Regions from separate parts of the Mesorhizobium sp. M0139 genome, predicted to be linked through region 1. Evidence: predicted binding sites of a transcription regulator. Region 1 holds the regulator's gene; each other region holds the start of a gene.

Region 1 (3,100 bases):
GCGCCTGTGCATCGCGCGCGCCATCGCCGTGTCGCCGGAGGTGATCCTGATGGACGAGCCCTGCTCGGCGCTCGATCCGATCGCCACCGCCCGTGTCGAGGAGCTGATCGACGAACTGCGCCAGAACTACACGATCGTCATCGTCACCCACTCGATGCAGCAGGCGGCGCGCGTGTCGCAGCGCACGGCGATGTTCCATCTCGGCTATCTCGTCGAGGAGGGCGCCACCGACAAGATGTTCACCAACCCCGACGACAAGCGCACCCAGGACTACATTACCGGCCGCTTCGGCTGAGCCGTCCGGCGGGTGAATTTTCAGGCACGAGGACCAAGATCATGGGTGAACATACCGTCGCCTCCTTCGATGAAGAGCTCGGGCAGATCAGCAAGCTGATCCGCGACATGGGCGATCTGGCAGGCTCGATGGTCAGCGGCTCGACCAGGGCGCTGCTCAATTCGGACAATGCGCTGGCACAGCGTGTCGTTTCCGACGACGCCATCATGGATGCGCGCCAGCGCGAACTGGACGACCGCGCCATCACGCTGATCGCCAAGCGCCAGCCGATGGCCAACGATCTGCGCGCCGTGGTCGGCTCGATCCGCATGGCGGGCGACCTCGAGCGCATCGGCGACCTCGCCAAGAACATCGCCAAACGCGTCGGCACCGTGGGCTTGAGCGTCACGCCGCGCGACCTCTCGCACTCCATCGATGCCATGGCGCAACTGGTGCTGATCCAGGTGCAAGGCGTCGTCGAGGAATATGCCGCCACCGATGCGGCAGCGCTTGCAAAACTCAGGAATGACGACGAGCGCATCGACGTCAAATACACGTCCGTGTTTCGTGAGCTTTTGACCTACATGATGGAAGACCCTCGCAACATCACCGCCTGCACGCATCTCTTGTTCTGCGCCAAGAATCTTGAGCGCATCGGCGATCATGTCACCAACATCGCCGAAAATGCGTATTATGTGCTGACCGGCCAGCAATTGCCCGCCAATCGTCCGAAGCAGGACGAGACGGCGATGGCCACGCCGGCCTGATGAGGGTGAACTGCCTATGATCGCGCCACGCATCATGGTCGTGGAGGACGAGGAGCCGCTGGGCGTGCTCCTCCGCTACAACCTCGAATCCGAAGGCTATCAGGTCGAGGTGGTGACACGCGGCGACGAGGCCGAGATCCGCCTGCAGGAAAACGTGCCCGATCTCCTGGTGCTCGACTGGATGGTGCCCGCTGTTTCCGGCATCGAGCTCTGCCGGCGGCTTAGAGTGCGGCCCGAAACCGAGCGGCTGCCGATCATCATGCTGACCGCGCGCGGTGAGGAAAGCGATCGCGTGCGCGGCCTGTCCACCGGTGCCGACGACTATCTGGTCAAGCCATTCTCGACGCCGGAGTTCATGGCGCGCGTGAAGGCGCTGCTGCGCCGGGCCAAGCCGGAAGTGCTGTCCAGCGTGCTCAAGGTCGGCGACATCGTGCTCGACCGCGAGTCGCACCGTGTCTACCGCAAGAAGAGCGAGATCAGGCTCGGACCGACCGAGTTCCGGCTGCTCGAATTCATGATGCGCCATCCCGGCCGCGTGTTCTCGCGCAGCCAACTGCTCGACAATGTCTGGGGCGAGACGATCTATATCGACGAGCGAACCGTCGACGTCCATGTCGGGCGCTTACGCAAAGCGGTCAACAACGGCCGCATGCCGGATGTCATCCGTACCATTCGCGGCGCCGGCTACGCGATCAGGGAAGACTAGGATGCTGCGCGTCGCGCCGTTGCCGGCCATTCAGGCGACATGCTTGCCGGATTTGGCCTGAATGCCCGGCGCGAAAATCTCCTGATCGACGAAGCCGAGCGCGCGCATGGCACAGCCTTCGCGGATCAGCGGCAGCTCGTTGGGCTCGGTGTCGAAGGAGATCGATTTCGAGTGCTGGCCGCCGGCGGTCTGGGCGATCGCTTCGCGCAATGCCGGTTCGATCAAGTCGAAGGCGGCGGCGCTGACGCCGACCATGGCGACGGGTGCCGGATCGATCAGTGCAAACAGGCTGCCGAGGCCGAAGCCGAGCGCCTCGCCGGCCCTGCGATAGGCTTCGCGCTCCGGGCCATCGGTTTCGCGGGCGCGCGCGGCGAGTGCGCGCATATCAGCGTCGCCGATATCGACCGGCTCGGCATCTTCGCTCATCATTTTGGCGCTGCGCCAGATGGCGTAGTTTCCGGCATAGGCCTCGACGCAGCCGCGCCGCCCGCAGCGGCAGAGCGCGCCGCCCGGACGGTGGATCATGTGGCCGAACTCGCCGCCCGAGGAATGGGTGCCGGTGAACAGTTCGCCTTTCAGCACCAGGCCCATGCCGATGCCGTGCGATAAGAGGATGGCGATAAAATTGTCGCGGTAGCGCTCGGGCTGGCGCCATTGCAGCGCCACCGCCATCATGTTGCAATCGTTCTCCATGGTGGCAGGAATGCCGAATTCCGCTTCCAACATGTCGGCGAAGGCAATGTCGGTCAGTGGCGTGATCGGCGACCACAGCATGGCGCGCGCCTGCGAATCGGTGATGCCCTGGATGCCCATGGCAATGCGGGCGATGCTCTGGACATCGAGGTCGGGATCCTCAAGCCGCCGCCGGACGATTGCTACGCATTCGCCAATCAGCTCGTCGCGCGGCTTGGTCAGCGTGTCCAGCCGGCGCTGTTCCTCGGCGACGACGTGGCCGGCATAGTCGATGACGGTGACGGACAGGAAATTGAGCGACAGCACGACGGTCATCACCGCCGCCGCTTCCGGGTTGAGACCAAGGCCCACCTGCGGCCGGCCGCGTTTCAGTGCGCCGGTCTCGCCAGGTTTGCCTTCAATCAGGATGCCTTCTTGAATCAGATCAGACGAGATTGCCGATATGGTCGAGTGGCTGAGGCCGGTGGTCGCCGCAATCTCGGTCCGCGACGGCTGGCCGGCCCGGCGCACGGCCGAAATCACCATCGCACGGTTGCGACGGCGCAGATCGTCGTGGCGGATCCCAACCGACATTTGTTTTCCTCCCGGCCTCCTCGCGCCTCATGATAGTGAAGGCGTTCGACGGCACCAGCCAAATATTGGCAGACGCCGGCAGCCCTG
Region 2 (3,100 bases), on a different contig from region 1:
GGCCACGGTCGGCATCGGCCGATCCCTCGGCGTAGCTGAGCAGCGATTCCCGCGCCCACGTGCTGATCGGTGCCACGACCTTGTGGGTCGGATTGTAATAGCGGTACGGCTCGTAGGGACCGTGGTTCTGCAGGCTGACGGCGAAGAAGAACACCGGCCGCTCGCTGGCGTCGGCCTCTGCGATGATCTCGTCGGTCATCGACGCATCGGAAGCCAGCGGCCCGCGCTTTTCCAGTGGCGGCAGCGTCTCTTCCGAGCGGAAATCGTTGAAACCGAAATCGGCATAGACGGCGCCCCTGTTCCAGAACCAGTTGGTGCCCGGATGGATGGCGCGCGCCCGGTAGCCCTCGCTTTTCAGGAAGGTCGCCAGCGACGGCGTCGGCGTGCGCACATATTGCTGGTAGGGGATCGAGCCCGCCGGCAGGAAGGCATTGGAAAAGCCGGTCAGCGCCTCGAATTCGATGTTGGCGGTCATGCCGCCGAATTCCGGCGAGAACATATAGCCGGAACGCAGCGCCCGCACATTGGGGATCGGGTCAGGCGTGATTGTGACGCCGGGCAGCTTGGTCGGATCCCAGAAAGATTCGCTCATCACCACGATGATGTCGGGTTTCTCATCCGGTACCGAGGCCGCCACATCAGGCCTGTCGATCGCGTCGATCGCCTTGTCGGAATAGCCCGCCGGCGCCGAGACATGCGCCATCGGCACGTTTAGCGCGAAGGCCAGCGCAAACCCGTTGGAGGCGTAGTTCTCCTTCTGGTCCCACATAATCGGGATGATCTGCAGCCGGTCGCGGGTCCACGAGAAGGTGGCGTAGTCCATGATCGAGACGAAGAAGGCGAGCAGCGGCACTGCCAGCGTCAGCCGCGCCAGCCGCCCTTTGCGGCTGAGGATCGGAACCTTGCGGCGCCACAACCGCCAGCCATAGATCAGCAGCGACAGGCCGGCGACGATGCCGACCGCCATGGCGAGCGCCGTCCAAGGCCGTTCGCGCACCAGGAGCGGCATCAGTGCCATGATCTGGCGCGAATAAAGAAAATCGGTTGGGTAGAGCGGATCGCCGAGATAATGCGACTTCTGATGCCCGACAAAGGCCAGCGCCAGCGTCAGCGGCGCCACGATCATCAGACTCTGGTGACTGCGGCCAAGCACGGCGTCCAGTCCCATCAGCACCAATGCAAAGACAATGATGGTGGTCCAGCCCGGCTTGAATGGCTGCAGGAAGAAGTCGACCGTGCCGAAGAAGTCGCCGCGCACGATCCATTCGATGGCGAACACCAGGATGGCGGAGGCAAGCAGCGTGACCAGACCGTAGCGGATGACCGGCCATCTGCGCCCCGGCAGGTAGCCGGTGGACGGATCGTCTTCCAAGAACTGTGGCGCGGGTACGGCCGCGCCCTTCCTGATCCTAGCCACGTCTCTTCCCCCGGCCCAAGCAACGCGTATTTCCACTCGCGCCACCGTTCTGTCATAGAACTGTCATGCAAAAGCTAGCGCCTGTGGCGAAAATAAGAAGAGCCAGCAAACGATTCGTGAGCGGTTTTCATCAGGTGTGATCGGCAAAAAGCCTTTGGGAACAGGGACTCGAGGTCAGCTCCGGTTCAAGCGAGAGCCGAAATGCCGCCTCCGGGCTTGACTTGACGGTCCGCCTTGCGTCACAGGCAGGAAAAATCAGCCGCTGGAGAGCGCCCAAATGGCCGTCGCATTCACCTTTCCGGGACAGGGCAGTCAGGCTGTCGGCATGGGCAAGGACCTCGCCGACGCCTTCCCCGAGGCACGCAGGGTGTTCGAGGAAGTCGATGATGCGTTGGGCGAAAAGCTGTCGAAACTGATCTGGGAAGGCCCGGAAGAGGCGCTGACCCTGACTGCCAATGCCCAGCCGGCGCTGATGGCGGTCTCGCTGGCGGGAATCCGCTCGCTGGAAGCGCGCGGCTTTTCGCTGAAGGACAAGGTTGCCTACGTTGCCGGTCATTCGCTCGGCGAATATTCCGCCCTTGCCGCGGCCGGTTTCGTTTCGGTCGCCGATGCTGCCCGGCTGCTGCGCATCCGCGGCAACGCCATGCAGGCGGCGGTGCCGGCCGGCGAGGGCGCCATGGCGGCGATCATCGGACTGGAACAGCCCGACGTCGAAGCCGCTTGCACCGAGGCCGCAACGGGATCCGGCAAGGTCTGCCAGATCGCCAACGACAATGGCGGCGGCCAGCTGGTGATCTCCGGCGCCAGGGCGGCGGTGGAACTCGCCGCGAAACTGTGCACCGAAAAGGGCGCCAAGCGGGCGCTGATGCTGCAGGTCTCCGCACCCTTCCATTCGGCGCTGATGGCGCCGGCGGCCGATGTCATGCGCGAGGCGCTGGCCGGCGTGACCAAGAATGCACCGGTCGTGCCCGTCGTCTCCAACGTCACTGTAGCCCCGACCAGCGACCCCGACGAGATCGCGCGCCGCCTGGTCGAGCAGATCACCGGCCGCGTGCGCTGGCGCGAAACGGTGGAGTGGTTCGGCGCCAATGGCGTCGCCACGCTGTTTGAGATCGGCGCCGGCAAGGTGCTTTCCGGCCTGGCGCGGCGGATCAACCGCGACATCGCCACATCGGCCGTCGGCACGCCGGCCGAAGTCGAGGCGGCGCTGGCCGCGCTTGCATAATCCACTGGCGATTCAACCCCTCCCGTGGGAAGGGTGTTCTCTTAAGATCAGGAGACGAAAATGTTCGAACTGACCGGCCGCAAGGCGCTCGTCACCGGCGCATCGGGCGGCATTGGCGAGGCGATTGCCCGGGTGCTGCATGCGCAAGGCGCCATTGTCGGCCTGCACGGCACCCGCATCGAGAAACTGGAGACCCTGGCCGGCGAACTCGGCGACCGGGTAAAGCTGTTCCCGGCCAATCTTGCCGACCGTGACGTGGTCAAGGCGCTTGGCCAGAAGGCCGAAGCCGAACTCGAAGGCGTCGACATACTGGTCAACAATGCCGGCATCACCAAGGACGGCCTGTTCGTACGCATGGCGGATGCGGATTGGGACAGCGTGCTGGAGGTGAACCTCACCGCCGTGTTCCGGCTGACCCGCGAGCTGACCCATCCGATGATGCGCCGCCGCCATGGCCG
Region 3 (3,100 bases), on a different contig from region 1:
CGCCGTCCGGCAGGTCGAAATCATTGGCGCCGTCCGTCGCCACCCACAGCCGCCCCGCCGGGTCGAAGGTGATGTTGTCGGGGCAGACGAACCAGCCATTGTCCGACGTGTCCGGATGAAAAGTGGCGCCGACCTTGGCATCTTTCGGGTTGCCGCAGAGCACGAACAGGTCCCAGGCATACTTTTCCGCCGTGTGGTCGGCATCCGCGCCGCGGCCGCCGGGCGGGATCAGTTCGACAATATGGCCCCAGAGATTTTCCGGCCGCGTGTTGGCCGGATTGACCTTTGACTGGTCGCGCTTCTTGTTCTTGGTCATCACCGCATAGACGCGGCCGGTCACCGGATTGGTCTCGATGTCCTCGGGCCGGTCCATCGGCGTGGCGCCGAGCGCATCTGCCGCAAACCGCGTCTTCAACAGCACCTCGGCCTGGTCGGCAAAACCGTTCTCGACGGTAAGCTTGCCCTGGCCGTGCACCAACGGCAGCCACGTCATCGAGCCATCGGCATCGAAGCGGGCGACCGACAGCACGCCATCGTCGAGCAGATCGGCGCCGGAGGCCGGGTTGGCCTTGTCATAGGCCTTGGCCGAGACGAAGCGGTACATATATTCGAAATAGTCGTCGTCACCCATATAGACGACAACGCGGCCGTCCTTGTTGAGGACCACGGTCGAGGCCTCATGCGACATGCGGCCAAGTGCCGTGCGCTTCACCGGCCTGGACTGAGGATCGTAAGGGTCGATCTCGACCACCCAGTCGAAGCGGTTGGCCTCGTTCGGTTCCTTGTCGAGGTTGAAGCGGTCATGGAAGCGGCCGCGGCCATAGATGTCGGAGCCGTCGAAGCCGTAACGGTCGAGCAGGTCGGCAGTCGGCGCCTTTTTCGGGTCGCCGCCGAAAATGTCGGACACGCCTTCCTCGCAGGTCAGCACCGTGCCCCACGGGGTGAAACCGCCGCTGCAATTATAGCTGGTGCCGAGCACTTTCGTGCCAGTCGGGTCGGCCGAAGTTTTCATCAGCGCATGGCCGGCAACCGGTCCGGAAACGGTCATTTCGGTGTTGGCGGTGATGCGGCGGTTGAGCGGGCTGTCCGCCACGCTTGCCCACTTGCCGTCCTTCAATTGCACCTCGAGGATCGAATGGCCCATCGCGGCCATCCCGAGATCGACCTGTTCCTTGGTCATCGTCTTGCCGGCATCGCCCTCGGTCATCCCCGGAAACATCACATTGGGCGAGATGTATTCGTTGTTGACGCAGAGCAGGCCATGATCGGAATTCACCGTGCCCTTGGGCAGCGGCATGAAGGCGATGTAGTCGCAATTGTAGCCGAAGCGCTTTTCCTGTTCCTCCGCCGCGACCTTGTTGCCGTCGAATTCGGCGAGGCCGGCTGCAAGCGGGTCGCCCCAGCGCGCGACGATGGTCGTCTCATAGCCTTCGGCGGCGGCATGGGTCTTGCCGTAGACCCGTTTGAGCTCGGGAAAGCCGAGCGTCGACTGCGCTGCGGCGGCATGCGTTTCGCCGGCAAACAAGGAGCCGACAAAGCTGCCGCCGGCAATCAGCGCGCCGGAGGCGAGGCTGCCTTTCAAAAGAGACCGGCGCGAGACGCGCTCGGCAATGATTTCGCGGATGACGGGGGAGGATGAAGACGGTGTATTGGCCATGGTGTCTGCCTCTCAGGGTGGATGTTACGGCGCACCGTTGCCCTAGTCTGCTTAGGCAACATTCACATGACATAAGAGGAAGGTTTTGCCGCAACTGGGCGCGGCACTACGCATCGCTCAGCCCTTGGTGCAGGTCGAGGCGGTGAAGGCGCCGTCGGGCTGCTTCAGAATGATGTCGAATGACGGGGCGGTCTCGCCGTCCAGTGTTGCCTGTGTCATGGAGACGGAGTTGCCACCGGTGGTATAGCCGCCCAGCGGCCCGAGCCAGGTGATCTCGCCATTGGCATTCATCTGATAGTTGTAGCCTTGCGTCGCGGTGCCGAATGTCACCGGACCACTATAGACGTTGCCCTTGATGGTGATGTCGCCGAGGTTGAGGAAGGCGCCGAGCAGGTAGACCTCGCAATGATAGGTGCCGTCCGGAAGCTTGCCCTCGCTGAAATCGGCGCGCGCGGCGCCGCTCGTTGCCATCAGCAGCAGGATGCCGGAAATGCATGAGGTGCGAGATGTCATGACGTCACTCTTTTGAAGGGCGAGCTTGCCCTATTTTTGCGCGGTACCGCAACATTGTTAGCCCGGAACACACGGCCGGAGATCAAAAACTAGGCATTTGTCTCAATTGGGCAAAAATTAGGCAAAAGCCATGTGCGCTGCGCAAATTTGCCTCAATCAATTTTCGCCGGCTACCACTGTTTTCTCGAGGCTAATATACCAAACCGGCTGATAACGCTCGGCTATTCCATCTTCGTGAGCGGCGCCTTTGCGTTTGGCACGGCAGTTGCATTGCATTATCGCGGTGCAATCAAACAGCTTGGGAGTCTTCGGTATGAGGGGTAATTTCTCCACAATAACAAAAATGTTTTCGGCCGGCGTGGTCGCCGCCGGCCTGTCGATGTCGTCTCCGGCCCAGGCCGCCGAAGACACGATCAAGGTCGGCATTCTGCATTCGCTGTCGGGGACCATGGCGATTTCGGAGACGACGCTGAAAGACGCCATGCTGATGCTCATCGAAGAGCAGAATGCCAAGGGCGGTCTGCTCGGCAAGAAGCTCGAGGCGGTCGTTGTCGATCCGGCCTCCAACTGGCCGCTCTTTGCCGAAAAGGCGCGCGAGCTGATCTCGAAGGACAAGGTCGCCGCCGTGTTCGGCTGCTGGACCTCGGTGTCGCGCAAATCGGTGTTGCCGGTGTTCTCGGAACTCGACAACATCCTGTTCTACCCCGTCCAGTATGAGGGCGAGGAAAGCGAGCGCAACGTGTTCTACACCGGCGCCGCCCCGAACCAGCAGGCGATTCCTGCCGTCGATTATCTCATGAGCGAGGACGGTGGCTCGGTGAAGCGCTGGGTGCTGGAAGGCACCGACTACGTCTATCCCCGAACCACCAACAAAATCCTCGAGGCCTATCTGAAGGCCAAGGGCGTCGCCGCCGAAGACATCATGGTCAA

The links. The regulator PhoB, encoded in region 1, activates phosphate uptake and scavenging genes when phosphate is short. The targets are predictions, from matches to a motif close to TGTCATNNANCTGTCAT.
Region 2: a site for PhoB is predicted at 1,468-1,484, ahead of NKJ58_RS14280 (LTA synthase family protein). Genes of this name have one in related genera too.
Region 3: a site for PhoB is predicted at 1,713-1,729, ahead of NKJ58_RS03090 (PhoX family protein). Genes of this name have one in related genera too.

Annotation. Positions count from the first base shown of each region.
Region 1 is NZ_JAMYTN010000011.1:188,072-191,171, reverse strand. It holds gene pstB (phosphate ABC transporter ATP-binding protein PstB) at 1-295, shown strand, start outside; gene phoU (phosphate signaling complex protein PhoU) at 337-1,041, shown strand; gene phoB (phosphate regulon transcriptional regulator PhoB) at 1,058-1,747, shown strand; gene NKJ58_RS20280 (ROK family protein) at 1,778-3,013, opposite strand.
Region 2 is NZ_JAMYTN010000007.1:192,405-195,504, forward strand. It holds gene NKJ58_RS14280 (LTA synthase family protein) at 1-1,417, opposite strand, end outside; gene fabD (ACP S-malonyltransferase) at 1,695-2,642, shown strand; gene fabG (3-oxoacyl-[acyl-carrier-protein] reductase) at 2,703-3,100, shown strand, end outside.
Region 3 is NZ_JAMYTN010000002.1:122,886-125,985, reverse strand. It holds gene NKJ58_RS03090 (PhoX family protein) at 1-1,657, opposite strand, end outside; gene NKJ58_RS03085 (hypothetical protein) at 1,775-2,170, opposite strand; gene urtA (urea ABC transporter substrate-binding protein) at 2,484-3,100, shown strand, end outside.